Regions from separate parts of the Methylophaga marina genome, predicted to be linked through region 2. Evidence: riboswitches for the same ligand, from Rfam matches in the RefSeq annotation. Region 2 holds a riboswitch; the other holds the start of a gene.
The links. Region 2 has a riboswitch for cobalamin ahead of QUE24_RS13440 (hypothetical protein). Riboswitches for the same ligand answer to the same signal wherever they lie in the genome.
Positions count from the first base shown of each region.

Region 1: linked by a shared signal. The riboswitch ahead of QUE24_RS09115 (cobaltochelatase subunit CobN) and the one ahead of QUE24_RS13440 (hypothetical protein) in region 2 are both predicted to bind cobalamin.

Region 1 is NZ_AP027741.1:1,769,031-1,784,618, forward strand. Features, by position in the region: gene QUE24_RS09075 (arsenate reductase ArsC) at 1-169, shown strand, start outside; gene QUE24_RS09080 (GGDEF domain-containing protein) at 175-1,989, opposite strand; gene QUE24_RS09085 (porin) at 2,079-2,297, opposite strand; gene QUE24_RS09090 (OprO/OprP family phosphate-selective porin) at 2,207-3,433, opposite strand; gene QUE24_RS09095 (FxsA family protein) at 3,652-4,125, shown strand; gene groES (co-chaperone GroES) at 4,241-4,531, shown strand; gene groL (chaperonin GroEL) at 4,578-6,215, shown strand; gene mscL (large conductance mechanosensitive channel protein MscL) at 6,274-6,729, opposite strand; cobalamin riboswitch at 6,908-7,097, shown strand; gene QUE24_RS09115 (cobaltochelatase subunit CobN) at 7,228-11,538, shown strand; gene QUE24_RS09120 (MotA/TolQ/ExbB proton channel family protein) at 11,542-11,991, shown strand; gene QUE24_RS09125 (DUF2149 domain-containing protein) at 11,984-12,298, shown strand; gene QUE24_RS09130 (lysozyme inhibitor LprI family protein) at 12,301-12,720, opposite strand; gene glnE (bifunctional [glutamate--ammonia ligase]-adenylyl-L-tyrosine phosphorylase/[glutamate--ammonia-ligase] adenylyltransferase) at 12,920-15,588, shown strand, end outside.
Region 2 is NZ_AP027741.1:2,636,441-2,652,028, reverse strand. Features, by position in the region: gene QUE24_RS13450 (O-succinylhomoserine sulfhydrylase) at 1-1,160, opposite strand, end outside; gene QUE24_RS13445 (TonB-dependent receptor domain-containing protein) at 1,289-3,109, opposite strand; cobalamin riboswitch at 3,172-3,363, opposite strand; cobalamin riboswitch at 3,464-3,657, shown strand; gene QUE24_RS13440 (hypothetical protein) at 3,712-4,290, shown strand; gene QUE24_RS13435 (cobyrinic acid a,c-diamide synthase CobB) at 4,298-5,587, shown strand; gene bluB (5,6-dimethylbenzimidazole synthase) at 5,584-6,246, shown strand; gene cbiB (adenosylcobinamide-phosphate synthase CbiB) at 6,243-7,151, shown strand; gene cobD (threonine-phosphate decarboxylase CobD) at 7,144-8,133, shown strand; gene QUE24_RS13415 (cobyric acid synthase) at 8,130-9,593, shown strand; gene cobU (bifunctional adenosylcobinamide kinase/adenosylcobinamide-phosphate guanylyltransferase) at 9,590-10,120, shown strand; gene cobT (nicotinate-nucleotide--dimethylbenzimidazole phosphoribosyltransferase) at 10,104-11,165, shown strand; gene QUE24_RS13400 (adenosylcobinamide-GDP ribazoletransferase) at 11,165-11,887, shown strand; gene cobO (cob(I)yrinic acid a,c-diamide adenosyltransferase) at 11,897-12,505, shown strand; partial or broken gene clpA (ATP-dependent Clp protease ATP-binding subunit ClpA) at 12,850-15,112, opposite strand; gene clpS (ATP-dependent Clp protease adapter ClpS) at 15,150-15,476, opposite strand; gene grxD (Grx4 family monothiol glutaredoxin) at 15,485-15,588, opposite strand, start outside.

The sequences.
Region 1 (15,588 bases), 870 kb from region 2:
CCCTCTACTCAGCCCCCATACAGTTAAGGTGCATCTGCCTTTGCCTGATCCGGCCAAGCTGCGGGGTAGTGAAGAGGAAGTGATGGATATCTTCCGTGAAACACGTGAGAAAGTACGTCAGCGTGTCGAGTTTGTACTCGAACAGGTTGCTTACGAAGCGGCTGTTTAAGCTGATTATTTCTCCGTGACCAAGCGTATTTTCGGTTTCTGATTACTCATATTTTTTTCTGTCGCCTCTAGTTGATAGAGGCTGTTTCCAGCTATTCGTTTAGCCATTGATTTTGCTTTACTGGCGTATTCGGTCAGATCAATCTCTGCCTGGATATTCGGGAAGTCTAAAATGCGCACAGCACCTATCGATAAGCTAAGCAGTGAATAAAAGGTTTCATTGCCATGGCGATCAACCGCATTGATGCCTGCTTGTTGCAGATGACGTAAGTTGTATAGTTGTGGGTAAAGTGCCTCAAATGCTTCCAGAATCTTTTGGCAACGCTGCTGCCAGTCTTTACTTTCAAACAAGATGATAAAATCATCGCCACCCACATGCCCGACAAAGTCGATTTCCTGGTCGACATGTTCAGTTAACGTTTTAGCTGTGAGGCTAATCACCTTATCGCCTTTACCGTAACCATAAATGTCGTTGTAGGGTTTGAAGTTATCCAAGTCAAAATAGCAGACAGTGACATCCCGATTTTGCTCGATAATTTCACGGGTATGTTCACTTAATGGCACATTTCCTGGCAGACCACTCAACGGATTGGCATGACGCGCCATGGTGATTTGCATATCGGTAATCTGACGTAGCAAGTCCATCAAACTACCTACACCGCGATAGCGGCCTTGCTCCGTTATGACGAAGGCACTGTGCTGGTGATGTGCTTCCTGGCTGGTGATTTGATAACTGAGTTTTTTCAATGGCAGCTCAGTTTCAACGACGATGGGATTTTTATCCATAAAGTCTTTTATGGGTTTTCTTCCGTACAGTTCACGACCAAAACGGCTGGCGTAAAGTGTCATAAAATCATCGCGCCACATGATACCCACGACACGATTATTATCATCAACAACCGGCAACGCATTCAGTTTTAACGCTTTCTGAAAACGATCAGAAATGTGCTCAATGGTATCGTTATGTCTGACCGGATCTAAATCTGTCAGCAAGCTGCTAACAAGGGTATTCGCTCTTGGACGACCTGTTCGTTGTATCGTTGTTTCTTTGCGTTGGGCAAACAGACTGTTATCGAGTTCTTTTTGTGGATTACGATTAGGACGGCCAAAGTAATAGCCTTGTACAAAGCGCATATCCAGACTTTGTGCGGTGATATATTCCTGACGAACTTCAATGCCTTCACCAATCACCTGGCAGCCGATACTTTGAGCAATATCAATCATGGATTGCACAAATTGGCGCTTTTGCCGATCTTCATGAATATTCTGCATAAAGTGGCGGTCCAGTTTGACAAAATCAGGCTTGAGTTCAGACCAGGTGCGTAAGCCAGAATAGCCCGCACCCAAATCATCAATCGCAATCGAAAAACCCATATCGCGATAATGTTCGGTGGCTGCTCGCATTAATTCATAGTCATCAATCGGATACTGTTCAGTGAGCTCAATGATGACTTGTTCTGCTGATAAGCCCGCCATTTCAACATATTGTAAAGTCAATCCATGTGGATAATTGTTATCCAGAAGGGCGACAGGTGTGGTGTTGATAAAGAGTTTTTCTTTCAGGCCGAGTTGACCATAGCGTTTGATCGCCGTTTCTCGACAAAGTAAATCCAGCTCAGCCAGACAATCATGCTTGAGAGCGGTATCAAATAAGGTCACAGGCGAATGAAGTGGGCCATCAGATGGACCACGAATCAGTGCCTCATAACCAAAAATCTGTTGGTTGTGTAGAGATATAATGGGTTGAAACAGAGCTGTCAGACGTCCATGACTGAGAATTTCCTGTAATGAGTGATAGTGGTGTAATTCTTCTTGTGTCATCGTCTTATCTTCTCTTGCTAATATCTCCTAATCAGAAAAAAGCCCCACCCTGGGGTGAGGCTTTTATCAGTGCTTTCCAGTGTTAAGACCTACCAGAATGCTTGCGCACGGAATTTAAGTGCAGATGGTTCTTCATCACGGCTAACACCGTCTATTTTCAGGTCAGTAATTTTGTCGTAGTTCAACATCAAACGTGTGTTTTTAGTTGGGTAGTAGTTTAGACCCAGTGTGAACTTATCTGCTTCATCGCCTGAAGTAGCGTTACCTGAGATTTCGTCAATTTCCATGTTTTCGAAACGTGCAGCAATCTGCCATGCGCCATATTTAGACTTTGGTGTGATACCAGAGGTATAACCTTTTTCCATTTCAGTGATTCACCTGTTAGGAAGTAACCAGCTTCAATTGCGTAGCCAGTAGTATCAATGTCACCAGCAGTAGTGTCATTAGTGTAATCTAAGTACTCTGCCATAGCGTGGAATGAACCGAAGATTGCCATAGCATCGATAGTGAATGCATCAGAGCCGTCGTCAGCTGAAGGGGCTACAACTAACTCTAAAGGTTTGGTGTTATCAATGTGGCTTACAACACGTTGATCGTCATCAAAACCATCACCGCCGCCACGAGTTAAATAACCAGCACCGATTTGGATCAATTGATTTTTTGAGGCCATGTAAGGAACAAATGATGCGCGGGCTGCGAAAGTGCTACCGTTATCAGTCGTCTCACCGCCGCTCAGGCCACCATTAGTCAGGCCTGCAGAGAATGTCCAGCGATAATCATCAGCAGCCAGATCAGCAACGACACCACTTTGACGTGCTGGAGACCAGTCAGTATCAGCAAACAAAGGACGATCCATAAAGCTCATATATTTAGAGCTTATTTTGGTGTTCAGACCAAATGGGACATGAGATTGGCCCATTTTCACGCCATAACGAACGCCGTTTGAGAATTTGTTGCCATAGCTGACATAAGCGTCTTTGATTGATGCATCGCCACCTGCGAAGTCAGCTTCAAATTTGTAACCCCAGTCGTAAATTGAACCTGAGAAACCTAGACGAGCACGGCGTAATTCTGTTCCTTGAGCATCATCTGCCAGATCGTCTGCATCAGAGTCAATCGCATCCCACATGACACGACCAATTGGTTGGAAAGACCATGCACCATCACGGCTTTCAACTTTGATTTTGCCATCAGTGGTAATTTTTGGCATATCTGCAGTTGCTTCAGCGACTTGTTTTTTCACTTCAGCTTGAGCAGCTTCAGTTTTTTCTTGATCAGCTGCTGCAGCGTTTTTCAGCATGTTGTAGTCTTCTGCACTGATGGTGCCTTTGTCACGAAGGACTTTTAACAGGTCAGCCATCGCTTCGTTGTTTGCCTGAGCAGGCAACATTGCTGCACCAAACAAGGTACCGGCAATTAATAAAGATGTTGTTTTCAATTTCAAGGGACTATCCTCTAGGTTGGTTTATCAATTCGGTAAGAGCCGAAGTCCCGCACACCTTAGGCTTGTTATGTTTCAGCATGATGAAGAAAACGTTACAGTTTTGTGACATTGATACAAAAGCTGACTTTTGTTGTATTTAAGCGACAATGGCGATCAGGCCTTGAAATAAGGAAAACCGCACCAATATCCATCTATATAACTATGCCTTTGGACGTCCTATGTTTCGAATTTTATTACTGATTTTTTTAATTATCCCCATCGTTGAAATCTATGTGTTGATACAGGTTGGCGATGTGATTGGTGCATTACCGACTATATTTATGGTGGTGGCCACCGCTGTTCTAGGTGCGTTTTTACTTCGTTTACAAGGTTTTCAAACATTACAACGAGCACAAAGCTCCATGGCCAGCGGCCAAATTCCTGCCACAGAGATGCTGGAAGGGGTGTGTTTGGTTATCGCTGGGGCGATGTTATTAACACCCGGATTTGTCACCGATACCTTTGGTTTTTTGTTACTGGTGCCAGCCATTAGGCAGAGTGTGATTAAACAACTAGCCAAGAATAGTCGTATTTTTTACACACAAAAGCGTGGTGATGCTTTTTCACAACAACGTTATCGATCAGATTATCGAGAAGGTGATGTGATTGATGGGGAAGTGGTCGATGACGATGATAAACATCATCTTCGATAAAAATTTTTAAATTTTTTTGCTTAGCCCCCTTGAAAGCAGGTTTTGTAACCCCATTCTATGAGTTCCCTACAATTTAAGTTAGTCATTAATAGACATTTTTTCGGAGGAAATACAGATGAATCTTCGTCCCCTTCATGATCGTGTGATTGTTCGTCGCATGGAAGAAGAAACAATGAGCGCTGGCGGTATCGTTATCCCTGATAACGCCGCAGAAAAACCATCTCGCGGTGAAATTCTTGCTGCAGGTGATGGCAAGGTTACAGATTCAGGCGAAGTTCGCCCTTTGGCGGTAAAAGTGGGTGACAAAGTACTGTTTGGCAAATATGCCGGTACTGAAGTTAAGGTTGACGGTGAAGAACTGTTAGTCATGCGTGAAGATGACATTGTTGCTGTTATCGAAGGCTAATCCCTGGATTCATTTGCTTTATTAAAGAATAAGAGGAATAACTACAATGGCTGCTAAAGAAGTCAAATTTGGTGCAGACGCACGTCAGTTAATGGTTAAAGGTGTGAATACACTGGCTAACGCAGTAAAAGTCACACTGGGACCAAAAGGTCGCAACGTTGTTTTAGATAAAAGCTTCGGTGCACCTACCGTCACGAAAGACGGTGTTTCAGTCGCGAAAGAAATCGAACTGGAAAACAAATACGAAAACATGGGTGCCCAAATGGTAAAAGAAGTGGCTTCGCACACTTCTGATGCTGCAGGTGACGGTACAACTACAGCGACAGTTCTAGCACAAGCTATTCTGCGTGAAGGTATGAAAGCCGTTACTGCTGGTATGAACCCAATGGATCTGAAACGTGGTATCGACAAAGCAGTTCAATCTGCGGTTGAACAACTGCGTACTATGTCATCACCATGTGATGATGATAAAGCGATTGCTCAAGTCGGTACTATTTCAGCTAACTCTGACGCTTCAATCGGTAAAATTATTGCTGAAGCCATGCAAAAAGTCGGTAAAGAAGGCGTTATCACCGTTGAAGACGGTAGCGGCTTTGAAAACGAATTAGACGTCGTTGAAGGTATGCAGTTTGATCGTGGCTACCAGTCTCCATACTTTGTTAACGACCAACAAACTATGACAGCAGAACTGGAAGATCCGTATGTGCTGTTATTCGACAAAAAAATCTCAAACATCCGTGATTTGCTGCCAACTCTAGAAGCTGTCGCGAAATCTAGCCGTCCATTATTGATCGTTTCTGAAGATGTGGAAGGTGAAGCCTTAGCCACACTGGTTGTGAACAATATGCGCGGTATCGTGAAAGTCTGTGCTGTTAAAGCGCCTGGCTTTGGTGACCGTCGTAAAGCGATGTTAGAAGATATCGCTGTGCTGACTGGTGGTACTGTGATTTCTGAAGAAGTCGGTCTGAGCCTGGAAAAAGTGACTTTGGATCACTTAGGTCAAGCGAAGAAAATCACTGTCAGCAAAGAAAATACCACTATCGTTGATGGTGCTGGCCGTGCAGATGAAATCCAAGCACGTGTTGAACAAATTCGCACACAAATCGCTGAATCTTCTTCTGACTACGACAAAGAAAAACTGCAAGAACGTGTTGCTAAATTAGCTGGCGGTGTTGCTGTTATCCGTGTTGGTGCGGCTACCGAGATGGAAATGAAAGAGAAGAAAGCACGTGTTGAAGATGCGTTACACGCGACTCGTGCTGCGGTTGAAGAAGGCGTCGTCGCTGGTGGTGGTGTTGCTCTTGTTCGTGCAGAAAGCTCTCTGGGCGAACTGCGTGGTGACAACCATGATCAAGACATGGGTATCAAAATTGCGCGTCGTGCAATGGAAGAGCCTTTACGTCAAATCGCTACAAACGCGGGTGCTGAAGCATCTGTTATCTTGAATGAAGTTGTTGCAGGTAAAGGTAACTATGGTTACAACGCGGCAACAGGTGAATACGGCGATATGATTGATATGGGTATTCTTGACCCAACTAAAGTCACGCGTACTGCATTACAAAATGCAGGTTCTGTTGCTGGTCTGATGCTGACAACAGAAGCGATGATCGCTGAACTGCCAAAAGAAGATGCACCTGCAATGCCTGATATGGGCGGTATGGGTGGCATGGGCGGCATGATGTAATCATCCCTCAGTCTTTAGTGCTAAAAAAGCCCCGGCCATTTGGTCGGGGCTTTTTTGTTTATACGAGTTCAGATGTGCAGTGTGGGCAACGCGTCGCTTTGATAAGAATGGTTGAGTAGCATCTTGGACATTCTTTATTGGTGGCTTCTGCAGGTGCAGGTTCTGCTTCTTTTTCACGTTGCATTTTATTGACCGAACGAATCAACAGAAAAACAGCAAAGGCGACGATCAAAAAGCTGATGACCGCATTAATAAAGACGCCATAACTAATCACTACAGCACCAGCTTCCTGAGCTGTTGCCAAGGTGGCATATGGACCTGCCACAGTACCTTCTTTTAACGTGACAAATAAGTCTGAAAAGTCGACACCTCCCAGTAATAGACCAATAGGTGGCATAATTACGTCGGCTACCAAACTCTTCACAATGGTGCCAAACGCACCACCGATGATAATCCCCACGGCCATATCTAACACATTGCCGCGCATGGCAAACTCTTTGAATTCCTTCAACATCCTTTATCTTCCTTTTGTTGTTTTCATTGAAATAGAGGGCGAGCATCCTGATTAAACATTGAGTCTCAGTTGGATATTAGCCATCACTATTTGGGCTGTCTATCTTTATTTTGTGCATTATTCTTGTTCGCAATATTGTCTGCGTCATCAAACCGTGGTTGTTACTCGGGTAAGTACGTATAATTCTGATTTTTATGGTCTCTTACCAGAGTTAAAAGGGAATTCTTAACCGAAGCTGTCCCCGCAACTGTATACGTGAAGTTTCTGACAACGATGATGTAAAACCACTGAAATCGATCGATTTCGGGAAGGTGAGTTGGAAATGTTGAAGCGTGAGCCAGGATATCTGCCATGAAAACGTTATTATCCGATGGCCGGGGTGTGCAGTTGGAGCGGGAAACCGTTTAATGGCGAATCATCTTTGAGTTATTAAGCGGTGTCTGATCTTTCCGACGTGGTTTGATAACTCAGTGTTTTTATATATCGATGGATAGCGCTGTGTTTAACCGACTTATTCTTTGTTTCATTCTTTTTCTTTTTTCTTCATCAGTCCTGGCCGAGCAATTATTGCTGATTGTCACACCACGAAATGTACCGGAAGTGGTGTCTGGTGCGCATGAGTTTTTAAAACACCCCTCTCATTCCTCCACGTCAGTGCAAATACGCACGACCGAACAGTGGCAAGACTTAAGCGTAAATCAACAAGCCGCTTTATTAAAACAGTCAGATTTAGTCTTCGCGGGCGGCGTGTTTGGTGAAACAGCCAACCAGCTGATGGAAAATATCAAAAAAGGTCTGCTAAAAAATCTTATCGCATTGCATAGCGATCATCGTCTTATGGGGGCGTCTAGTTTGAACAGTCGTCCCATTTTAAATGGGCCCCCTGACAAATTAATGCAGCATCCAGATCCTGCGTTATCGACAGAACAGTGGATGGCATCGCTATTAGAACAATACCCGGCACAGGAAGCGTGGTTGATTTCACGATTCTTTTGGCTGGGAAGAAATAGTGAAAATATGCAGGGACTGATTAGTCATCTACATCATCTGGTTAAAAATGAAAATACAACTGAGCGTCCTCAATTAGCTGCACAGCTCAGGCTTTATCATCAAGATAAAATCATTCCACCAGATCAGTTTGAGTTTTCTGCAAAATCATCATGGGTGGTGTTAGTGGATTATGAAACTGGGGAACGGCCGGGAGAAAAGGCATTACTGGATGCTGTTTGTAAACAGCTTATTGATGAGTCAACTGGTTGTGTGTCAGTGCTTACTGCGTGGGGTGATGCCAGTTTATCTGCCATCAAGTTATTAGCTGAGAATAAATCACACATCAGTTCAGTGGTGTCTCTGCAAGACTTTGTGATTGGCGGATCGGAACATCGGCAGGCTGTCACCGATGAATTAAAAAAACTGAATGTACCGGTGATAAAAGCGATGCGTTTAAGTGATAGTACCCACGCTGAATGGGAGCTGTCAGAAGCCGGTATCAGTTGGGATTCTGTTCATTATCGTGTCGCTATGCCTGAGTTACAAGGGGTGTCTCAACCAATGGTGGTTGCAACGATGACTCCCGCCGAAGTCGATAAACTCACGGGAGCCAGACTGGCTTTCTCAGAACCTGTAGAGTCACAAGTCACCTTATTGGCCAAGCGCTTAAAACGCTGGCAGCAATTACAAGATAAAGCGAATCAGGATAAAAAGATTGCGATTATCTATTATAACCATCCGCCTGGTCGCCATAATATCGGTGCTGATAATTTAAACGTCGTGGAGTCCTTGTTCGATATTCTGCATTCCCTTAAAAACCAAGGGTACAATACCGGTGAGTTACCGGCGACATCAGACGCATTGCTAGATTTATTGCAGCAACGAGGCGTCAACTTACCTGAAGACCAGGCTGCCTTGGCTGCGATGTCGTCACAAGTCAACACAATGGATAGCAAAAGCTACCAAAGCTGGTTTCAAACATTGCCAGAATCACTACAGCAAGAAATGGTCAATGGCCCGCTGGGTTTATTACATGCCAATCTAAAACAAGCTAAAGCATTGAAAGATCCAACCATTGCGGCACATTTATTCGCTCGGGTGATGGAAGATATCCGCCATGTTGTCGATGGTGCCGACCATGCTGGTCGTGACCGTGTGTTGCAATTACTCAGTCAGCTACAAACCATCTACCAGCAACCTTTAGCAAACATCGACTGGCAACAGGCTGAGCAATTAATTAATGCCATTAGCCAACAATGGATAGAAGGCATAAGAGGCTGGGGCGAAGCGCCGGGGAATGTGATGGTTTATGACGATAAAATCCTGATTCCCGGTCTTGAGTTTGGCAATATTTTTGTTGGTCCACAGCCTCCAAGAGGCTGGGAGCTAAATGAAGAGCTATTACATGCTAATTTATCCTTCCCGCCACCACACCAATATTTGGCGTTTTATCAGTGGCTAAGAAATACCTTTCATGCTGATGCCTTAGTTCATCTGGGCCGCCATTCGACCTACGAGTTTTTACCTCGTCATCGAGTGGGTATGGCCGAGAATGATTACCCTCAGGCGATTTTAGGTGATTTGCCAAGTATCTACCCTTATATCGTTGATGGTGTGGGTGAGGGTATTCAGGCAAAACGCCGTGGCCTCGCGGTGATGGTTGATCACCTCACACCGCCTTTGGCTAGCACTGAGTTATATGATCAATTACTGGAATTACGACAGGTCGTTGAAAGTTATGAAGCTGCACCTGTGAATGCTGGGGCTATGCGCGATCGTGCGATTGAGGAAATGAAACGCTTAGTCGCCAACCTTAATCTGGAAGATGAACTGACAGCGAATATGGCTGGTGAGTTGGAAGTGCGAGGATTGAGTTCATTCGAGCAGGTGGATGACGATTTGTTAGTGCACGAAATCGGCCATTACCTGACCACTCTACAAGAAGATTTTATGCCTCTGGGGCTACATGTTTTTGGTCGAGACTGGTCTGAACAAGCGGTTCAAACCATGCTTACTTCAATGAATAATGGCAAACAAGCTACGGAGAGCTGGGATCCACTTCTACGCGGCTCACCTGCTGCAGAAATGTCGGCATTATTGGCTGCTTTAGATGGTCAATTTGTTGAGCCGGGTAAAGGTAATGATCCGATTCGCACACCATCAGCATTACCGACTGGACGTAATTTCTATGCCTTAGATGATAGCTTAATTCCATCACGTTTAGGCTACAAAGTCGGTATCGCATTAGCCGAAAAAGCCCGTGCAGAAACTCCCGCAAATAACGCTCAGGATAGTGATGCCTTAGTGTTATGGGCATCCGATGTGGTGCGTGATGAAGGTGCAATGATCGCTTTTGCTTACGATATGTTAGGGGTGAAACCGACCTGGAGTCGTCGTGGAATTTTTAGTGGATTAGAACGTTTGGATCTTTCTTCATCAGCCTCGCCTCATCCCCGAATCCGCCGAGATATGTTGCTGACGACCTCTGGTTTATTTCGTGATTTGTATGGTTCGCAGATAGTTTGGTTGGAACAAGCGGTATTGATGGCACTGGATGCCTCTTCTGGTTTGATTCGTCGTGACTATCCGGCGTTGACCTTATCATTGGATGCGGCTTTAGAGCGTTTACAGGTTAGTGAAAATCCTGGTTTTGAATCCTTAGAGCAGAACCAGGTTGCTGCCCGCTGGGTAGACGATGCCAGTGCGGCATTACGTGCGGGTGTGTCAGAAAACCAAGCCGGCCTGACGGCAAGTTACCGTATTTTTGGTACCCCACCGGGTGCTTATGGTGCTGGCGTGAATCGTCTGGTTGAGCGCTCTGGTGCCTGGGAAAACCGTGAAGAAGTCGCGCAAACCTATATTCATCGTATGGGGCATGCCTATGGTGCAGAACTGGACGGTCAGGCGCAGCAGGCCTTATTCCAACAGAGGCTGCAACATGTCGGTCAGACTTATCTCGGACGAGCCAGTAATCTGTATGGAGTTATGGATAACAATGATGCCTTTGATTATCTGGGCGGCTTAAGCCTCGCTATTGAAACCACACGTGGACAGGCACCAGAGAGTTATATTCTGGCGCACAGTGATACCACGGATTTACGCGTTGATTCTTTGCAGACCGTATTGTTAGGTGAACTGCGTGGTCGTTATCTGAATCCGCAATGGCTTAAACCGCTGATGAAGGAGGGGTATGCCGGTGCTCGCACCATGGGTAGTGAGTTTTTAGAATATCTATGGGGCTGGCAAGTGACCAATCCCGGCATTGTGAAAAGCTGGGTATGGGATGAAGTTAAACGGGTGTATGTGGATGATGGACTAGACTTGGGCTTAGATGACTTTCTTGAGCAAGATCATAACGTCCATGTGAAAAGTAATATGCTGGCGATTATGCTGATTGCAGCCTATAAAGGTTTTTGGCAAGCCGATGAGGCTACGCTGGAACAACTGGCACAGCAGTTCACCGATTTAGTTTCTGCAAATGGGCTACCGGGAAGTGGCCATACCTCACCATCCCACCCCATGTATGTATGGTTGAATGATTACCTGGATGAGTCTCATCAACAGCAATTAGCTGAGGTATTAAATGCGGCAAGAATGCCAGAAACTGAAATGACTGATGCACCAAGTCATATTGCCGAAATAACCGAGCAAAAAGCGACTCAGCCTGAGCAAGAGACGAATTCATCTGAAGAGCAACAGAAAGAGCAAGCGCAGCAACAACGCTTCTGGCTCTATGTGGTATTAGGTCTCGTGGTCTTATTAGTGATAGCTGGCATGGCAAAAGGCATGCGAGCCCCAACTGCCAAGTTCAAGGAGTAAGTTATGTTGAGTTCACAATCCATCGGTGTGATGCATCACTTAGTCGGATTTTTATTAGAACCGGTGATATGGGCGCTAATGTTATTTGCCGCCTTGAGCATTATTGATATTGGTATTGCGCTGGCTGAACGCTTTTCTGGTTTGAAGAAGTGGCAGCAGTCAGCAGGTCAGGTTGAGGCTTTTGAAACGTTAGCATTTAAACGAATTGAGCGGAGTGACTTTTTAGCCAGAATTGCGCCTATGCTCGGGTTGATGGGCACACTGATACCGCTTGGGCCGGGCTTATCTGCACTTGGTAATGGGGATCTCAGCATCTTAACCACGGCGATGAGTGTGGCCTTTGATACCACGGTTCTGGGCCTCTTTGTTGGCATTATCGGTTTTGTTTTAGGGCGATTAAGACGTCGTTGGTATGACGAGATTCTAACGACTATGGAGCAGGCTAATGGCTAGACGCTGGCGACATAATCGATTTGATGGCAATGATGATGAGCCATTAGGCCCCATGGCCAATTTATTAGACTTAATGTTGGTGTTTGCCTGCGGTCTGATTGCGGCATTAATTTCAATGAGTAGTCAGCTCCAGGAGCATTTTCAGGCCGAGGCAAAACAAGCGGATCATGCCCTGACGGAACTTCAATCGATGAAAGAATTACCGCAGCTACCTGAAGGTATGCAAGGTGGCGCGGAGGGTTATGAATCTGTCGGTCAGGTTTACCGTGATCCAAAAACCGGCAAGCTCATCATGATTGGGCAATGAGTTTACTCATACGTTAATTCTGGTTCAGGCATGATAGCCGGAGTGCTGTCCATATAGGTCAGATAGCTCGACCAGATCTCATGCGTTCTGGCTTCGGTCAGGTCTATCTGACAACTCAGCGTCATAGCAACACGAATAGTCCCGCCCATCCAAAGGGTGTAAATACTGTCACAGTGGGATGTTTTATAGGCTTCCCAGGCCGATTGTCCTGCTTCTATCGCAGTTACCACTTTGGTTTCATCGCTGTAGCGTTGTTTAGCTGCTGCCAAGTATTGCTGCATGATGTCCTTTTTGTCTTGCAACTCTTCGTTGAGACAAGCGTTAATTTCAAGCGTAGTAAAAGCAGACGCGCAATCACTCTCTGCGATAACGGGAAAACTCAACAATAAGCTCAACAGGGCAAGCATACGTTTTAGCATCATGGTTTCTTACTCCTAACTTAGTGCGAACCTGGATTATCACCTAAGGCGAATGATTAAGCGAAGACTGATAGCGGTTTGTTCTCCTTACTAGCGTGCATATCTCTTGATTATTTTATTGACTAGCTAGAATGGTTTACGCATTTGGTATTAATCAAGCTTAATGTAAAGTAATGCTTTTCCATCGTTATCCGGAGTGTTTATGTCCTCAGCATTTGTATTGCCAGAGCCATGGCAAAATGCCTTAAAGACTTATCCCGAACTGCTGAAAGTGGCACCTGATGTCTTATCAGCCAGTGATTACGTCAATCAGTGGGGGCAAAGACAGGAATCGATGCTGGCGCAGTTGCTTGAATCAGGTCAATTGCAGAAAAAACTGTCATTGGATGAGATTCGTCAGCAGCTGAAATCCATGCTCGAAGGCATCACTAGCGAGGAACAATTACATCAGAAATTACGTCATTTTCGTCAATGGATGATGGTACGTATTATCTGGCGGGATTTAGCTAATTGGTCTGATTTAGCCGAAACCATGGCTGATCTGTCCGCCATGGCCGATGTCTGTATTCAGCAGACCTTAAGCCTTCTCTATGACTGGCAGGTCGAGATAAATGGCATCCCACGTGACGATAATGGTCGTGAGCAGAAGATGATCGTTTTAGGCATGGGGAAACTGGGTGCAGGCGAATTAAACCTGTCATCGGATATTGATCTTATCTTCACCTACCCAGAGGAAGGGGAAACCGAAGGGGGCAGGAAGCCGTTAAGCAATAGCGAGTTCTTCGTTAGGCTTGGACGCAAATTGATTCAGGCCCTGGATAACCAGACCGTTGATGGTTTTGTGTTTCGGGTCGATATGCGCTTACGTCCCTTTGGTGAGAGTGGCGCTTTGGTCTCCAGCTTTGATGCAATGGAAGAGTATTACCAGACCCAGGGAAGAGAGTGGGAACGCTACGCGATGATTAAAGCGCGTGCTATTACCGGCAATGAAGCGGATAAAAAAGCGTTGTCAGATATGCTGCGCCCATTTGTATATCGACGTTATCTCGATTACGGCATGTTTGATTCATTGCGTGAAATGAAATCCATGATTGCCGGGCAGATGCACCACAGAGGGATGGATGACAATATCAAGCTGGGCACCGGCGGTATCCGAGAAATCGAGTTTATAGGTCAGGTTTTTCAGTTGATCTATGGTGGACGTGATCGCCCCATGCAGCAGAGATCCATTCTAACGATTCTTGACCTGTTGGCTGATAGAAACCTGTTATCAGTCTATGCGGTCAATCAGTTAAAACAAGCCTATGCGTTTCTTCGTAGAACAGAGCACCGCATTCAAGCATGGGCCGATCAGCAGACCCATATTTTGCCAAGCGATGAGGCTTCAAGATTAAGATTGGCACTTAGTATGGGCTTCGAAGACTGGTCCTCGTTTTATGCCACTCTTAGAGACTACAGGCAGCAAGTACAGGAGCATTTTGATCAATTGCTGACGGCGCCTCAAGCCAGTGATGAAGGTGCTGGGATAAAAATTTCTTTCCTTAATGCTCAACCGGAAGAGAAATTAACCTTTATTCAACAATGTGGGTATGACAATCCTGAACAGATACTCGCGGTTGTTGATAAATTACTCGATCTGCATATTTGTCGTAACTTGAGCCAGACAGGCCAGCAACGGCTCGAGAAGCTATTACCGTTGTTATTACAAGCCACTGGAAATGTCGATAATGCTGATGATTGTCTACCCCGCTTAATGCCTCTGATGGAGTCCATCATGCGGCGAAGTGCTTATATGGCGCTGCTGGTAGAAAATCCGATGGCCTTGTCACAACTGGTCAAGCTCTGTTCTGCTAGTCCATTAATAAGTACACAGCTAGCGAAATACCCCGTGCTATTAGATGAGCTCCTCGATCCTCGTTCCCTTTATGAAGTACCTGAGAGAGAAGAGTTAAAAAAACAGCTGTTACAGTTTTTATCTTCTGTAGATGCTGATGATTTAGAGCAATTAATGAATCGTTTGCGAGAGTTCCGACAAATTGCCACGCTTCATGTAGCGGCAGCCGATGTCACTGAGGTACTGCCGTTAATGCGAGTGGGGGATCAATTAACGGAATTGGCGGAAATACTACTTGAACAGGTATGGCGAATAGCCTGGGAACATTTAGTGGTCAAGCATGGGTATCCACCCATTACAGATAATAACGACCCTAAGCAGTGCGGTTTGACTATTCTGGCTTACGGTAAGTTAGGTGGGCTTGAATTAGGTTATGGCTCGGATCTGGATCTGGTCTTCATCTTTGATGATGCACAGGAAGGCATGACGGATGGCGAGCGTCCCGTAGATGTGATGGTATTTTATACTCGCCTTGCTCAACGCATGATTCATCTGTTGAATACAGTCACTCCCGGTGGTTTGCTTTATGAAGTCGATATGCGTTTGCGGCCTAGTGGCGCATCGGGTTTATTGGTTAGTCCATTTTCTGGTTTTGTTGATTATCAACAAAAAGAAGCATGGACATGGGAACATCAAGCCTTGGTACGCGCAAGAAATGTGATGGGGGATGCCGAACTTGCGCAAAAGGTCTTCGACACGCGTCAACAGGTGTTGGCTAAGCCACGTGATCAAGAGACGCTGGCTGAGCAAGTCAGAGACATGCGTTCAAAAATGCGTCAACAGTTAGACAAGAGTGATAGCCAACTATTTGATCTAAAACAGGGTAAAGGTGGTATCACTGATATTGAATTTATGGTGCAATATGCAGTGTTGGCATGGTCAACGGACTTGCCTGAATTACTCATTTACACCGATAATATTAGGATTTTGGAAGCGCTGGTGGCTTCCGGAAAGCTCGAACCCGCTGAAGGGGATAT
Region 2 (15,588 bases):
TCCGCTTTAATATCATCCACACTTTCAAGGCCGATAGAGAGGCGTAACATTCCATCGGTGATACCGGCTGCAGCGCGCGCTTCTTCAGTGAGACGTCCATGTGTTGTTGTTGCAGGATGCGTGATGGTCGTTTTGCTATCACCTAAGTTCGCGGTGATAGACAGCCACTCCAAAGCGTTAATGAGAGACCATGCATCCTTCTTACCGCCTTTGATTTCAAAAGCAATAATGCCACCAAATGCTGACTGCTGTTTCTTAGCTAATTCGTGCTGTGGATGCGATGGTAAGCCTGAGTAAAACACATGGCTTACTAAAGGTTGCGACTCCAGCCAGCTTGCTACCTCAAGTGCTGACGCAGAATGGGCTTTCATTCTGAGATCCAAGGTTTCCAGACCTTTGAGGAAGGTCCAGGCATTAAATGGACTCATCGTCGGTCCTGCTGTACGCAAGAAACCATATACATCTTCACCCACACGCTTAGCATCGCCAACCACCGCACCACCAATACAACGGCCCTGGCCATCGATGTATTTTGTGGCTGAATGCACAACGATATCAGCGCCAAACTCCAACGGTCGCTGTAATGCCGGCGTGCAGAAACAGTTATCGACAACCAATAAACAATCATTGGCCTTGGCAAGCTCAGAGAGTGCTTCTAAGTCTGCAATTTCATTCATGGGGTTGGAAGGCGTTTCCAAAAACAGCATTTTTGTTTCTGGCGTAATAGCGGCTTTCCAGTCATCTAAATCAATCAGCTTCACATAGCTGGTGCTGACACCAAACTTGGATAAATATTTATCAAACAACACGCGTGTAGTGCCGAAAATACTCATCGACGAAACGATATGATCACCGGCTGATAATAAGGCCATCATTGTCGATAAAATCGCCGACATGCCAGATGAAGTAGCGACACAGGACTCACCACCTTCCAAAGCAGCTAAACGCTGTTCAAATGTGCGAACGGTGGGATTAGTAAAACGAGAATAGATATTACCCGGCTCATCACCACCAAATCGTGCTGCAGCTTGCTCTGCACTTTCGAAGACAAAGCTGGACGTTGGGAATATAGGTTCAGACTGTTCAGATTCCGCTGTTCTTTTGTGACCAACACGGACGGCTTTGGTGGCAAAGCCTTTATTGTCATATTTATCTGTCATGGGAGTTCAACATAAAAAAGATGTGACAATTCTATATTTTTAGCAGGCTACTGACCAGATGAATCCTGAGTTTCAGACAAAAAAATACCCGAAACTTGTTCGGGTATTTTTTGTGGAACCATTATGCTTTATGGTTGATAACTCACTGACAACATCACAGTGCGACCTAAGCTGTAATATTCTTCGACTGTTTGATAGTCCTTGTTTAACATATTCTGGCCCGTTAACCTAACAGTCCAGTCCGGATCGACTTTATAAGCAACACGCAAATCCAATAGTCCATAGCCGCCTAGACGTTGGGTATTGTTTCTATCATTAAACGTTGCTCCTCTGAGTTTCCAGCTTGCTCCAGCTGACCATGCATTCCAGTCTTTATCTATGTGAAGGTTGGCAAGACGTCTAGCCGTTCTGACAAGCTGTCGTCCTGAATCACCATCTTCTGGTTGAATGAATGAAATATCACCTGAAATATCCCAAGAAGCAATAGACGTTGAAGCCTCAAACTCTATACCTTTAATTTTAGCCTTATTGACATTTGATGGCGTAAAGTTTCCAGAGCTGTTTCTTGACCAAGCAATAAGGTCGCGTATTTCATTTTTGTATGCATTAACAGCCCATTGTCCCCACTCAGGCGTTCCAGTAATACCAACTGTGTATGATTTTGATTTTTCTGGTAACAAGTTAGGGTTTGGAGCTGTCGGCCAGTACAAGTCATTAAAAGAAGGAGTTCTAAAACCAGTACCTGCCGATGCAGAAAGACGCAACTTTTCTGTTAGCCAATAACCATAATCTGCTGTACCGGTGCTTCTATGCCCGAATGCCTCATTATCATCATGTCTGGCACTCAATAACCAATCATGTTTACCCTCGCTGGCTTGCCAACTAGCAAAAACAGCTTTATTAGAACGAGATGTTTCTGTGTAAGCTAAGTTACTATCAATTTTATCGTGATCGTAATCAAAGCCTATATTCACTTTCTGTTGAGGGTTTATATGAAGTGTATTCACCCAACTAATGGTTCTGAGCAAGGTATTAAAATGATCTGTATCCTCACTACGAGAGTGTTCTTGTGACTTATCTCGAGATTCAGATAGCTGAACTGAAACCTCCCACAAGTCTGACACAAATATATTTGTATTTACCCCCATGACTTGTTGGCTTATTTTGCTATAAATAGGATCATTACCGTCATATTCATTGATGCCATCGACTCTGAGTAAATGAGCACCAATGCTCCAGTTATCAGACAATTGATGATTCACATTAAATGAAACACTTTTATTGCGGTAACCATCGTGATCTGGATTTTCATCATCTTGTGCATCAATACCATTGGTTGAAAGGTAGCTATAGCCCAAGTTGTAATGTGTTGAAGCATTACCACCACTGATTCCAGCACTTGCCTTTTGTGTATTTTTTGTTCCTGTGGCTAATGTCAGATAGGGTGTGGCTTTTTCATTCTTACCTTTACGAGTGAAAATCTGAATAACACCGCCTATAGCTTCAGAGCCATAAATGCCAGATCGTGAACCACGCACAATCTCAATGCGTTCAATCTGTTCAACAGGAAAGTCCTGCAAAGCAGCAGCGCCAGAGGTTGCAGAGCGCCATTTAACACCATCAACTAAAATTAGAATCTGTTTTGTGTCACTGCCTCTGATAGAGATACCACTCGTTTTTCCGTAACCACCTCGTTGAATCATATCAATACCAGGAAATCTGGAAAGTAACGTAGGCAGATCGTTAATTTGAAGTTTTTCTATTTCGTTACGTGTAATAACAGTAGAAGGCGCCAACGCATTTTCCGTAGGCATACGATTCGCTGTGACGGTAATGGAATTAAGCTCATCACTGGCGATGGCAGGTAAAGAAAGTAAAGAAGAAATCAGCGTAAATGCTGAAAGGCGCGTGCAAGCACGCAAAGGCAACGCCTTTGAAAACAAGGTCATAATTGTCTCCTGAGGATACGCTCACCCGCGATCCAAGGTTAAAAGGGTCACAACACTATGGTGTTGTTATGAAACCTCAGGCCGGTCTCCGGACTTACGTTGTGGCTATGCCTGACACATCGCCTTCCCACGAGATTCGCAGTGGCTTAATGATGTGCTTTTCAACGCTTACCGTTGCGGGGGCAGTGTTGGATTTGTCACCAACTTCCCGTTTAACTCTGCCTAAACAGAGCACCTGAAGAGCCGCGCATAGTAATGGCTGCGCATCCATACGTCAAACCTACGCCATCCTCGTATATTAAAGTTGAGAGTTTATTCTTCACGTCAAATTGACAATATATCGTATTAATCCTTATTCTATCGCGAGTTTCAGGTGTTGCAATCGCGAGTAAACGGGAAGTCGGTGCATCAATAGATAATGCCGACACTGCCCCCGCAACGGTAAGTGAGATCAGATAAACCTAATGCCACTGTACAGTGCTGTATGGGAAGGTGTTTATCAGGCTACACTCACGAGTCCGGAGACCGGCCTGAAAATACAACGTGCCTCTTGGCAAATTCAAACCTATTGTGTGCGGGTGGGCACACTGGAGAATCACATCATGACCTTATCTCGTTCTCAGCAACTAATTATTGCTGGTCTCTTAGCGCTTTTAATGTTTATGACCCGAGGTCATCATTTTGCTTCTGTCGATGCATTACCCAGTGCATCATGGACTATCTTTTTCTTAGCAGGTCTTTACCTCAGTTCAGCAGCCTGGTTTCCCGTGTTTTTAGCGATGGCGGCTGGTCTCGATATCGCCAGTGTGTTGTTGGGTGGTGGTCAATTGAGCACTAGTTTCTGTATGTCTCCTGCTTACGGTTTTCTCATTCCTGCTTATGGCAGCTTATGGATGGCTGGACGCTGGTATGCATCGAAATACCAATTTAATGCTGCCACCTTATTGCCTCTTGTTGGCAGTGTATTAGTAGCCGCCACTGCAGCCACATTATTTAGTGGTGGTGGTTTTTACTTCTTCTCTGGTCGTTATCCTGATCCAACATTCACTGAATACACACAACGCTTTATTCAATACTTCCCTAAAAACCTGGCGGTGATGAGTTTTTATCTGGTGGTGGCCATGATTTGCCATGTGTCTATGTACTTCACCAAAACCACACATCAAGCTGATCAAAAGTAGTTAATAAATGCAGTCGCAGTCATGCGCTGCTGTAGTCATTGCTGCACCCGCATCTGGTCAGGGTAAAACGACGGTTACGGCTGTACTAGCAAGACATTACAGGCAGCAAAACAAACACGTTCGAGTCTTCAAAGTGGGTCCAGATTTTCTGGACCCCATGGTTTTAGAGCTGGCGTCAGGTCACCCTGTTTATCAACTTGATCTTTGGATGGTTGGCAAACAACATAGTCAGCAACTACTCGCTGAAGCCGCTGAGCAGGCCGATATTATCCTGATTGAAGGTGTGATGGGACTGTTTGATGGCGAACCATCCACCGCCGATCTGGCAGCGGCTTTTGGTATCCCTATTCTCGCCGTTATTGATGCTAGTGCCATGGCACAAACCTTCGCGGCGATTGCCGTTGGTTTGGATCAGTATCGGCAAGATACTCAGGTGGCGGCAGTTATCGCCAATAAAGTCGGCAGTGAGCGTCATGCCGAGATGCTCAAAAATGCCCTGCCTACAACACTTCCCTGCCTTGCTACCTTATACCGACAAACTGAACATGCCTTACCCAGTCGATATTTAGGCTTACAACAAGCCTGTGAAATTAAAGATTTAGAACAACGTTTAAGCCATACGCTTGAGGCTTTTGATTTTGATGACTCGGTGTCTTTGCCAAACATCGATTTTCCGTTCATTGATACTCCGCAACTTCCAGCGTTACTAAAGGGTTTAAAGATTGGCATCGCCAAAGATGCCGCTTTCTCTTTTCTCTATCAGGCAAACCTGGATTGTCTGAAGGCTTTAGGTGCTGAGCTTGTTTTTTTCTCTCCACTCAATGATACCGAGCTACCTGATATCGATAGTCTCTATTTACCCGGTGGATATCCGGAGTTACATTTGGCCGCATTAAGTGCCAATACACAGATGCAACAAGCTATTCAGCAACATTACGAGGCAAATAAACCTATCCTCGCGGAATGTGGTGGCGTGTTATACCTTTGCGAGACGCTGACAGACAAGACAGATGTTACCGCCACAATGTGTGGTATTTTGCCAGCTAAGGCGAAACTCCAGGCCAGATTAACCGCGCTTGGTTTGCAGGAAGTGACCGTTGAGAATCAAGCGATTAGAGGTCACACTTATCATCATTCTTCACTCAGCACAGAATTAGAATCTGAAATAAGCGGACAGTGTCCTAATGGCAAATCAGTCAGTGAAGCTGTTTATCAACAAGAGCGTCTGACCGCCAGCTATATCCATTTTTACTTTTACTCTAACCCTCATCTTATTGCAGCGTGGTTATCACCATGAGTGATTCCCCTCATCAATTTTCAAGAGCAGAACAAGAAGCGGTTTACAGGGCAATAGCCGAGCGCCGGGATATGCGTCACTTTCGACCTGATCCTGTTGCACCGAAACAGCTAAAACGTTTATTAATGGCCGCACACCAAGCCCCAAGCGTTGGTCTGATGCAACCCTGGCGAATTATTCGAATTACTGATTCCATTATTCGTGAAAAGATAAAAGCCCTGGTCGAAAAAGAACGCATAGAAACGGCCAAAGCCATGAACGAACGTGAAGATGAGTTTATGCGTTTAAAAGTCGAGGGCATGGATAATTGTGCTGAAATCCTGGTTGTCGCCTTATGCGATAAACGTGAAGAACATATCTTTGGCAGGAGAACCATGCCGAATATGGATTTGGCCTCCGTTTCCTGTGCCATTCAGAACATGTGGCTGGCCGCCAGAGTCGAAGGTCTGGGTATGGGCTGGGTATCTATTTTTGAACCAGAAGCATTGGCAGACTTACTCAAGCTGCCTTCAGGTGCCTCCCCTGTCGCCATTCTGTGCCTGGGTCATGTTAATGAGTTTTATCCAGAGCCGATGCTACAAATGGAAAACTGGCGCCAGGGCATTGAACTTGACTCTGTTTTATATGAAAACCACTGGGATAAACCGGCCAGTTTATGACCTTACTGTTTATTATTCTTGCTTTATTGCTTGATTGGTTACTCGGTGAACCAACACGTCGTCACCCGCTTGTGGGTTTTGGTCAACTCACCAAACACATTGAAAACAGACTGTACAACGCTAATGACGGCATTAAAAAGCAGTTTATTAAAGGACTGCTAGGCTGGTTAGTGCTGGTCGCCCCTCTTGCTTTTATCGCCTATTGTATCAGTGACATTCCATCACTTAACCTGATATTCAGCGTTATCGTACTCTACCTCTGTATTGGTCATCGTAGCTTATACGATCATGTGGCACCGATTATCACTTCATTAAAACAAGGCGATATTGAACAAGCAAAAACCTTAACCAGTTACATCGTCAGCCGTGACAGAGAAACATTACATATTCCTAAAGCCAGTATCGAATCGGTATTAGAAAATGGCGCCGATGCCATTTTTTCAGCCTTATTCTGGTTTATTGTGGCGGGCCTTCCCGGTGTCGTTATTTACCGACTGAGTAATACCTTAGATGCTATGTGGGGATATAAAACTGACCGTTATCTCTATTTCGGTCGTGCTGCCGCCCGTATTGACGACCTAATGAATTATATTCCGGCACGATTAACAGCGCTCAGTTATGCACTGGTAGGCAATGTCCGCTCTGGACTACATTGCTGGAGACAGCAAGCTAAACAATGGGATAGTCCCAATGCTGGCCCGGTGATGGCGGCAGGTGCCGGGGCGCTGGAAATAGAGCTGGGTGGCCAGGCACGTTATCACGGTATTTGGCACGATCGTCCAACGCTTGGCTTAAATCGCGAAGCCAATGCAGATGATATTCCTCGGGCCTTACATCTAGTCACGGATAGTCTGTTGTTGTGGATAGCCGTCATCACTATCATTACAGGTATCAGCTATGCTTGAACACGGCGGTAAACTCAATCAGTACATTAAAAAATATGGTATCGCCCACCAGCATTGGCTGGATTTATCAACGGGGATCAATCCCAATGGCTGGCCCATTCCGACATTACCCGAATCTGTCTGGACCCGTTTACCAGAGCAAGATGATGATTTACTCAACTCGGCAGCAGAGTATTACGGTAATCCATCTTTAGTCGCCCTTCTCGGCAGTCAGGCGGCTATACAGTTTTTACCACAGTTACGTGGGCCATGCAGAGTAAAAGTGATAGCCCCTTGTTATGCAGAGCATGCTTATAATTGGCACAAAGCAGGTCATGATGTTCAAGCAATTGCTCATGAAGAGATTGATTCCGTGATTGCTCATACGGATGTGTTGATTATTATCAACCCAACCAATCCAAGCGGCAGGCGATATAGTAAAGAACAGCTATTAACCTGGCATCAGCAATTACAACAAGGTGATGGCTGGCTAATCATCGATGAAGCTTTTATTGATACAACACCCGAGAAAAGTCTTTGTAAGCTACCAGCCATGCCCGGACTACTTATTCTGAGATCGATAGGCAAATTCTTTGGTCTGGCAGGTTGTCGCGTTGGATTTTTAATCGCCGAACAATCAATTCTCGATAAAGTCGATGAGCATCTTGGTCCCTGGCCCATTGCTACTGCATCACGTTTTATCACCACAAAGGCACTCAAGGATACTGACTGGCAGCAGCGTACCATTCAACAACTGCAAAACCAGTCTCAACGTTTAGCTCAGTTGCTTAGTACTTATAATCTCAGTCCCACAGGCAGCACTGATTTATTTCAATGGGTGATACATCCTGCCGCCAGCGAGATTCATCAACATCTGGCAAAACAAGCCGTACTGACCCGCTTATTTAGCTCCCCTGTCAGTTTACGCTTTGGGTTGCCCGCCAATGAGCAACAATGGCAACACCTAGAAAAGGCTCTGCAATCTCTGCAGGAAGTGTTATGAAACACAAAACATTTATGATTCAGGGCACCACATCTGATGCTGGCAAAAGCACGTTGGTCACGGCCTTATGTCGCTGGTTTGTGCAGCAGAATTATCGTGTTGCACCGTTCAAACCACAAAATATGGCACTCAATAGTGCGGTGACTGCTGAAGGAGGAGAGATTGGCCGGGCTCAGGCAGTGCAAGCACAAGCCTGTCATCTGGCGCCGCATATTGATATGAACCCGGTATTACTCAAACCTAATAGTGATTCCGGTGCTCAAGTCATTATCCATGGCAAAGCCGTCGCTAATATGGAAGCGCGCTTTTACCATGATTATAAGCCTGTGGCGATGCAAGCTGTTCTGGACTCACATCACCGACTTGAATCCAATTATGATCTGGTGGTGGTTGAAGGTGCAGGTTCGCCGGCAGAGATCAATTTACGTGATCGAGACATTGCCAATATGGGCTTTGCTGAAGCGGTTGATTGTCCGGTCATTTTGATTGCTGATATTGATCGTGGCGGTGTGTTTGCCCATTTGGTTGGCACATTATCGTGTTTATCTGAGTCAGAACAAGCACGTATTAAAGGCTTTATTATTAATCGCTTTCGCGGAGATATTAGCTTATTAGAACCAGGTCTGGACTGGCTGGAACAAAAAACGGGTAAACCGGTGTTAGGCGTGTTGCCCTATTTGCATGGTCTGCATTTAGAAGCTGAAGATGCCGTCAATACGCAGCAAATCACGTCTTCGAAAAAACAGCTTAATATTATTGTTCCCGTGTTACCACGTATCAGTAATCACACGGATTTCGACCTACTCAGATTGCATCCTCAAGTCAATTTACAGTTTATTGGCCCTGATGAAACCATTCCCGCAGCCGATCTGATTATTTTGCCTGGCAGCAAACATGTCAGAGCAGATTTGGACTGGCTGATAACTCAGGGCTGGTCTGAAGCGATTCAGAAACACTGTCGTTATGGTGGCAAAGTGTTGGGTATCTGTGGTGGTTTTCAAATGTTGGGCAGACTAATTCATGACCCGGATGGCATTGAAAGTCAGCCAGGTAGCAGTGATGGTCTTGGTCTATTGGATATGGAAACAACATTGGCTGGCCATAAAACATTACGACAAAATCAGGGGCAATTACTTATCAATAATGCGCCTGTCACTATTTCAGGTTATGAGATACATGCGGGTATCAGCACAGGAAACGCATTGAAATCGCCTCTTGTACACCTGTCACATGGTCCAGATGGTGCCATCAGTGATGACAAACAGATTATCGGCACCTATCTGCATGGTTTATTTGAACAAGATGAAGCAGCAAAAGCGTTATTGAGTTGGGCAGGTCTTGATAATGTTGAATCTGTTGATTATTGGCAACTTCGTGAAAATGACATCAATAAACTGGCAGAAATGGTAGCTACACATATTGATACGGATAAGTTGATGCAGATACTTGAGGACGCATGATGACAACGACGTTAATCCTTGGTGGCACAAAATCAGGTAAAAGCCGCTTAGCGGAACAATGGGCAGCTACCACAAGTGAATCCGTCACCTATATTGCTACAGCGCAGGCGCAGGATGATGAAATGGCAAAACGGATCAAACAGCACCAGCAGCAAAGACCAGACAACTGGCCAACCATTGAACAGCCACTGTATCTTGCGGATGCCATAAAAAAAGCCACAACTGACGTCGTGCTTGTAGATTGTTTAACGCTTTGGCTGACCAATCTTTTATTAGCTGAAGACGTTCTGCTAACAGAACAGATATCCGCTTTTTTGGATACGCTGCAAACCTCTGATAAACACATCATTATGGTCAGTAATGAAACAAATATGGGCGTGATGCCTCTGGGGGACTTAACGCGTCGTTATTGTGATGAGGCCGGTGTTTTACATCAACGTATCGCCAAAATCAGCGATAACGTCATCTTAACCGTGGCAGGTTTACCTCATCTTTTAAAAGGACAACTGCATGAACAACTTCGCTGAATGGCTCAAACAACCTATTAAGGCGGTAGATAAGACGCATGAACAAAAAGCGTTAGCACGTCAGCAGCAGTTGACTAAACCGCCAGGTTCCCTCGGTCAGCTGGAAAACTTAGCCGTCAAAATAGCGAGTTTACAAGCCAGTGAAATCCCTGACCTGACGCATGTGCACATCACTGTTTATGCTGCAGACCATGGCGTGATGGCTGAAGGTGTTTCAGCCTTCCCTCAGTCTGTCACCGCCGCGATGGTCAGAAACTTTGCCAATGGCGGTGCCGCTATCAGTGTATTAGCTCAGGAATTGATGGCAAAGCTCGATGTGATCAATGTTGGTACTGTGGAAGCATTAGAAGAAATTCTAGGTGTACTAGATAAACGTATCGATGCGGGTACCGCTAATTTTTGCCAGAGCTCGGCTATGACTGAGCAGCAATGCCAGCAGGCACTATTAATTGGCCGTGATAATGTATTCAGTGATATTGAAAATACGCAACTGTACATTGCCGGTGAAATGGGTATTGGTAATACCACTGCTGCCACAGCTTTAGCCTCTGTTTTACTAGCATGTGACCCTACAGATTTAGTCGGTCCCGGCACAGGACTGGATCAACAAGGTGTTCAACACAAATTAAACGTTATTCGGCGAGCACTTGAGCAACATACCACGCAGCTCGACAAGGATGCGTTAACCGTATTGCAAACCTTGGGAGGTTTCGAAATCGCTGCAATGGCCGGTGCCTATCTGACGTGTGCCAAACAAGGTATCCCGGTGCTGATAGATGGTTTTATCAGTACAGTGGCAGCATTAATCGCAGAGAAAATACAAGCGAGCTGCAAAGATTGGTTTATATACAGTCATCAAAGCGCTGAGCCAGGCCATCAAGTTGTTTTAGGGGCCTTAAACGCTGAACCATTACTCAAACTGGATATGCGCCTAGGTGAAGGCAGTGGTGCAGCGGTGGCGGTTCCCCTTCTTCGCCAAGCCTGTCTGTTACACAATGGTATGGCCACATTCGAACAAGCCAACATCAGTAAAGGAGACAAATAATGTGGTTATCGTTTCAAATAGCCCTACAATTTCTCACTATTATTCCTGTCAGTTATGCGAATGCAACTGAACAACAGCTTGGACGCTCTTTAGTTTTTTATCCGCTAGTTGGCTTGATTATCGGTTTCATTTTATCTGGTGTCGTATCTGTTTTACCCGGTTCCTATAGTTTACTCAGCGCCGCTTTATTACTGACCGTCTGGGTATTGTTGACGGGCGGTTTACATATAGATGGTCTTGCTGACTCAGCTGATGCCTGGCTGGGTGGTATCGGCAGCAAACAGCGTACGCTGGCGATTATGAAAGATCCTGCAGCCGGTCCGATTGCCGTGATTGTCCTGGGGTTAACCTTATTACTCAAACTGGCCTTGTTGGAAATCGTTATTTCTTCAGGCCAAATTTATGCATTAATCTGGAGCATTATCCTCGCTAGAACAGCGATGCCTTTATTATTTCTCACGACTGACTATGTCAGACCCAACGGCATCGGTGCAGTATTCAAACACTATCTACCTGTAAATCAAGTGAAGTGGATGCTGGGAATCACTACCCTCATTGCTTTTTTCTGTCTTGGTTTCACGCCGCTGTTACTGGGTTTGATCGTATTCTTATTACTTCGATACGCGATGGAGCATCGTTTGGATGGCTTTACTGGTGATACTGCCGGCGCGATGGTCGAATTGCTGGAAATCAGCTTTCTATTCTTTTTAATTGTGTTTTAGGAACGTCCAATGTCTGATACTGAAAAAAGTGAACGTCATAAAAAACGTATGCAACGCCATAAAAGTGTGGTCGATGAAAAAATTCAAAAAGCAGAAAAAGACAAAGGCCTGTTATTAGTTATTACGGGTAACGGTAAAGGTAAGAGCTCATCAGGCTTTGGTATGGTGGCAAGAGCGCTCGGTCATAATATGAAAGTCGGCGTAGTTCAGTTTATCAAAGGTGCATTCAGCACAGGCGAAGAATCCTTTTTTCGTCGTTTTCCTGAAGAAGTGTCCTACCATGTGGTCGGTGATGGGTTTACCTGGGAAACCCAAAACCTTGAGCAAGACATTGCATCTGCAGAAAAAGGCTGGGAAGTCTGCAAAGCCATGCTCAACGATCCAGACATTGATGTGGTGTTATTAGATGAATTGAACATCGTCTTAAAAATGAAATATCTCAATGCAGAAACAGTGTTGAATGACATTGCACAACGACCTGACATGCAACATGTCATTATTACGGGCAGAGGCGCTCCTGACAGTGTCATAGAAGCCGCCGATACCGTGAGTCGTATTGAGGATGTTAAACATGCATTTCGGGCCGGTATAAAAGCACAGAAAGGTATCGAGTTATAAGCACCTTTTTATGCTGTCATATAACTGTAAAGTTACTCACATTTTCTGTGGATAACTCTGTGATTAAGTTTGGAGTTACTCTCTAAGTGCCTCTCGTACAAGGGCTCTTCTCGAAATGGTTAAAAAATAACCATATAATTTTATCTTTTAAAATCAGACAGTTATAAAGCCTGCATTAAAAATCAGTCGCTTAGGGGAACTTTTTAATAAAAGCATGACAGAAAAAAGACAAGTGTATAACTCTGTAGAAAAGTGTTGACATAGAGTAATGACTAGTACAAAACAAAAAGCCCGGTAGTGAACACTACCGGGCTTTTTTTATTTCACTATTTTGAACGGATCAATCAGGATTTGACAGCCTCCGATGCACTGTCCATTTCCAGATGAATATCTTCATCTTTTAGGGTGACACGAACATGTCCCCCACCCTGACTTAGTTGTCCAAATAGCAATTCATCAGCCAGTGGTCGTTTGATTTTCTCCTGAACCAGTCTGGCCATAGGACGAGCCCCCATTTGAACATCGTAACCATGGTCAGCCAGCCATTGGCGAGCCGCATCATCCACCTCGATAGTGACGTTTTTATCTTCAAGTAACATTTCAAGCTCTAATACCGCTTTATCAGCTACTCGAAGAATGGCATCTTTATCCAGTGGTTTGAATTGAATAATGCCATCAAGACGGTTACGGAACTCAGGCGTGAAGGTTCGTTTCAGGGCTTCATTACCGTCAGAAGTTAAATTGTCCTGTTTGGTGAAACCAATGGAAGGTTTACTCATCTCAGCGGCACCGGCATTACTGGTCATCACTAATACGACGTGACGGAAATCCGCTTTACGACCATTGTTATCAGTCAGCGTCCCGTGATCCATCACTTGAAGTAACAGATTAAACACATCTGGATGCGCTTTCTCAATTTCATCCAACAACAGCACTGCGTGAGGTTGTTTGATGATGGCATCCGTTAACAGCCCCCTGATCAAAACCGACATAACCAGGCGGTGCACCAATCAGTCTGGAAACAGTATGACTTTCCATATATTCCGACATATCAAAACGAATCAGATCCACGCCAAGATTATGAGCTAACTGACGAGTGACTTCGGTTTTACCCACACCCGTTGGACCAGCAAACAAGAAAGCACCTGTCGGTTTTTCTGGATGCCCCAATCCTGAGCGGGCCATTTTAATCGCAGAACCCAGAGCAGAAATCGCTTCATCCTGTCCGAAGATAACGCGTTTAAGGTTTTCGTCCAGCTTACGTAGATTATCTTTATCAGCATTGGACACCGTTTTGGCAGGAATACGGGCAATTTTAGCCACAATAGCCTGCACATCATTCACACCAATCAATTTTTTACGTTTTGATTTTGGCGCAATACGTTGAGCAGCGCCCACTTCATCTAAAACATCAATGGCTTTGTCTGGCAGGAAGCGATCATTGATATGACGATGAGCCAACTCAGCGGCTTGTTCAATAGCCGCATTGGAGTAACGGACATTATGATGTTCTTCCAGACCAGGTTTAAGTCCTTTAAGAATTTCAATGGTTTCGGAGACACTTGGCTCAGGCAGATCAATCTTCTGGAAACGACGAGCCAAAGCACGATCATGCTCAAAAATACCGCGATATTCCTGATAGGTTGTCGAACCAATACACTTTAGTTCACCACTGGCTAATAGTGGTTTTAATAAGTTCGCTGCATCCATCGTGCTGTTACCCGCACTGCCTGCACCTATCATGGTATGGATTTCATCGATAAACAAAATCGCATGCGGTTGTTTTTTCAACTCCCGTAGCAAGGCTTTCAAGCGTTTTTCGAAATCACCACGATATTTTGTACCAGCGACCAGCGCCCCCATGTCTAATGAATAGATGGTGGTTTCAGCTAATACTTCAGGCACATCACCATGAACAATCCGTCTTGCCAGACCTTCAGCAAGGGCTGTTTTACCGACACCAGCTTCACCCACGAATAGAGGATTATTTTTACGGCGGCGACAGAGGATTTGTAGCGTCCGTTCTAACTCATGTGCACGTCCAACAAGGGGATCAATCTTACCTTTGATGGCGGCAGCATTCAGATTTTCTGCATATAGCGTTAAAGGACTTTTATCTTCATCAGACACCTCGTCGCTATCTACTTTGGCTTCAGACTCAGAGTGCATGGCAGAATCTTCCACTTCGCCGTGACTGATAGCATTAACGACATCCAGACGAGTGACATCCTGTTTCTGAAGCAGATAAACAGCCTGTGACTGCTGTTCAGAAAAGATGGATACCAGAACATTGGCCCCCGTCACCTCTGTGCCACCCGAAGACTGAACATGCATGACAGCACGTTGTAAAATACGCTGAAAAGCCAAGGTCGGTTGAGTTTCACGTTCACTGTCTTCGGCAAGTGTCGGCAAATTATCAGCGAGAAAATCACTTAATTCCTGTCTTAGAGCAGTGATATCCACTTCACATGCTTTCAACACAGCTAATGCCTGGCCATTTTCCAGCAACGCTAACAGAAGATGCTCAACGGTAAGAAATTCATGAGCACGTTGGCGGGCATAATTAAACGCCTGACTGAGGGTTTGTTCGAGCTCTTTACTTAACATGTTACGTTCCACCTTGTTGGTTGGATATCGAACTAGGTCATTCCTCTTCCATCGTACACTGCAATGGATGACCGTGGCTTTGAGAATAGCTGTTGACCTGTTCGACTTTCGCTTCAGCTATCTCATAGGTAAAAATACCACATAAGGCACTACCTTCGGTATGCACTTGAAGCATGGTGCGTGTAGCACGCTCACGCCCCATGCCAAAAAGGTTTTCCAGGACTTCAATCACAAAATCCATCGGCGTGTAGTCATCATTAAGCATAATCACCCGATACTTGGGCGGCTGCTTCAAGTCTGGCTTGGCTGGCGCAACGGCAAAATCGTTGTCGTTGTTCCATTCGTGATCATTTTCCTGACTCATGCCCTTTTTTAGCTCACTTCATCAATCATTTTTTTCAAGTCGCCGTTCTCATACATTTCCATGATGATGTCACAGCCACCGACTAATTCCCCGTTGATATACAACTGTGGGA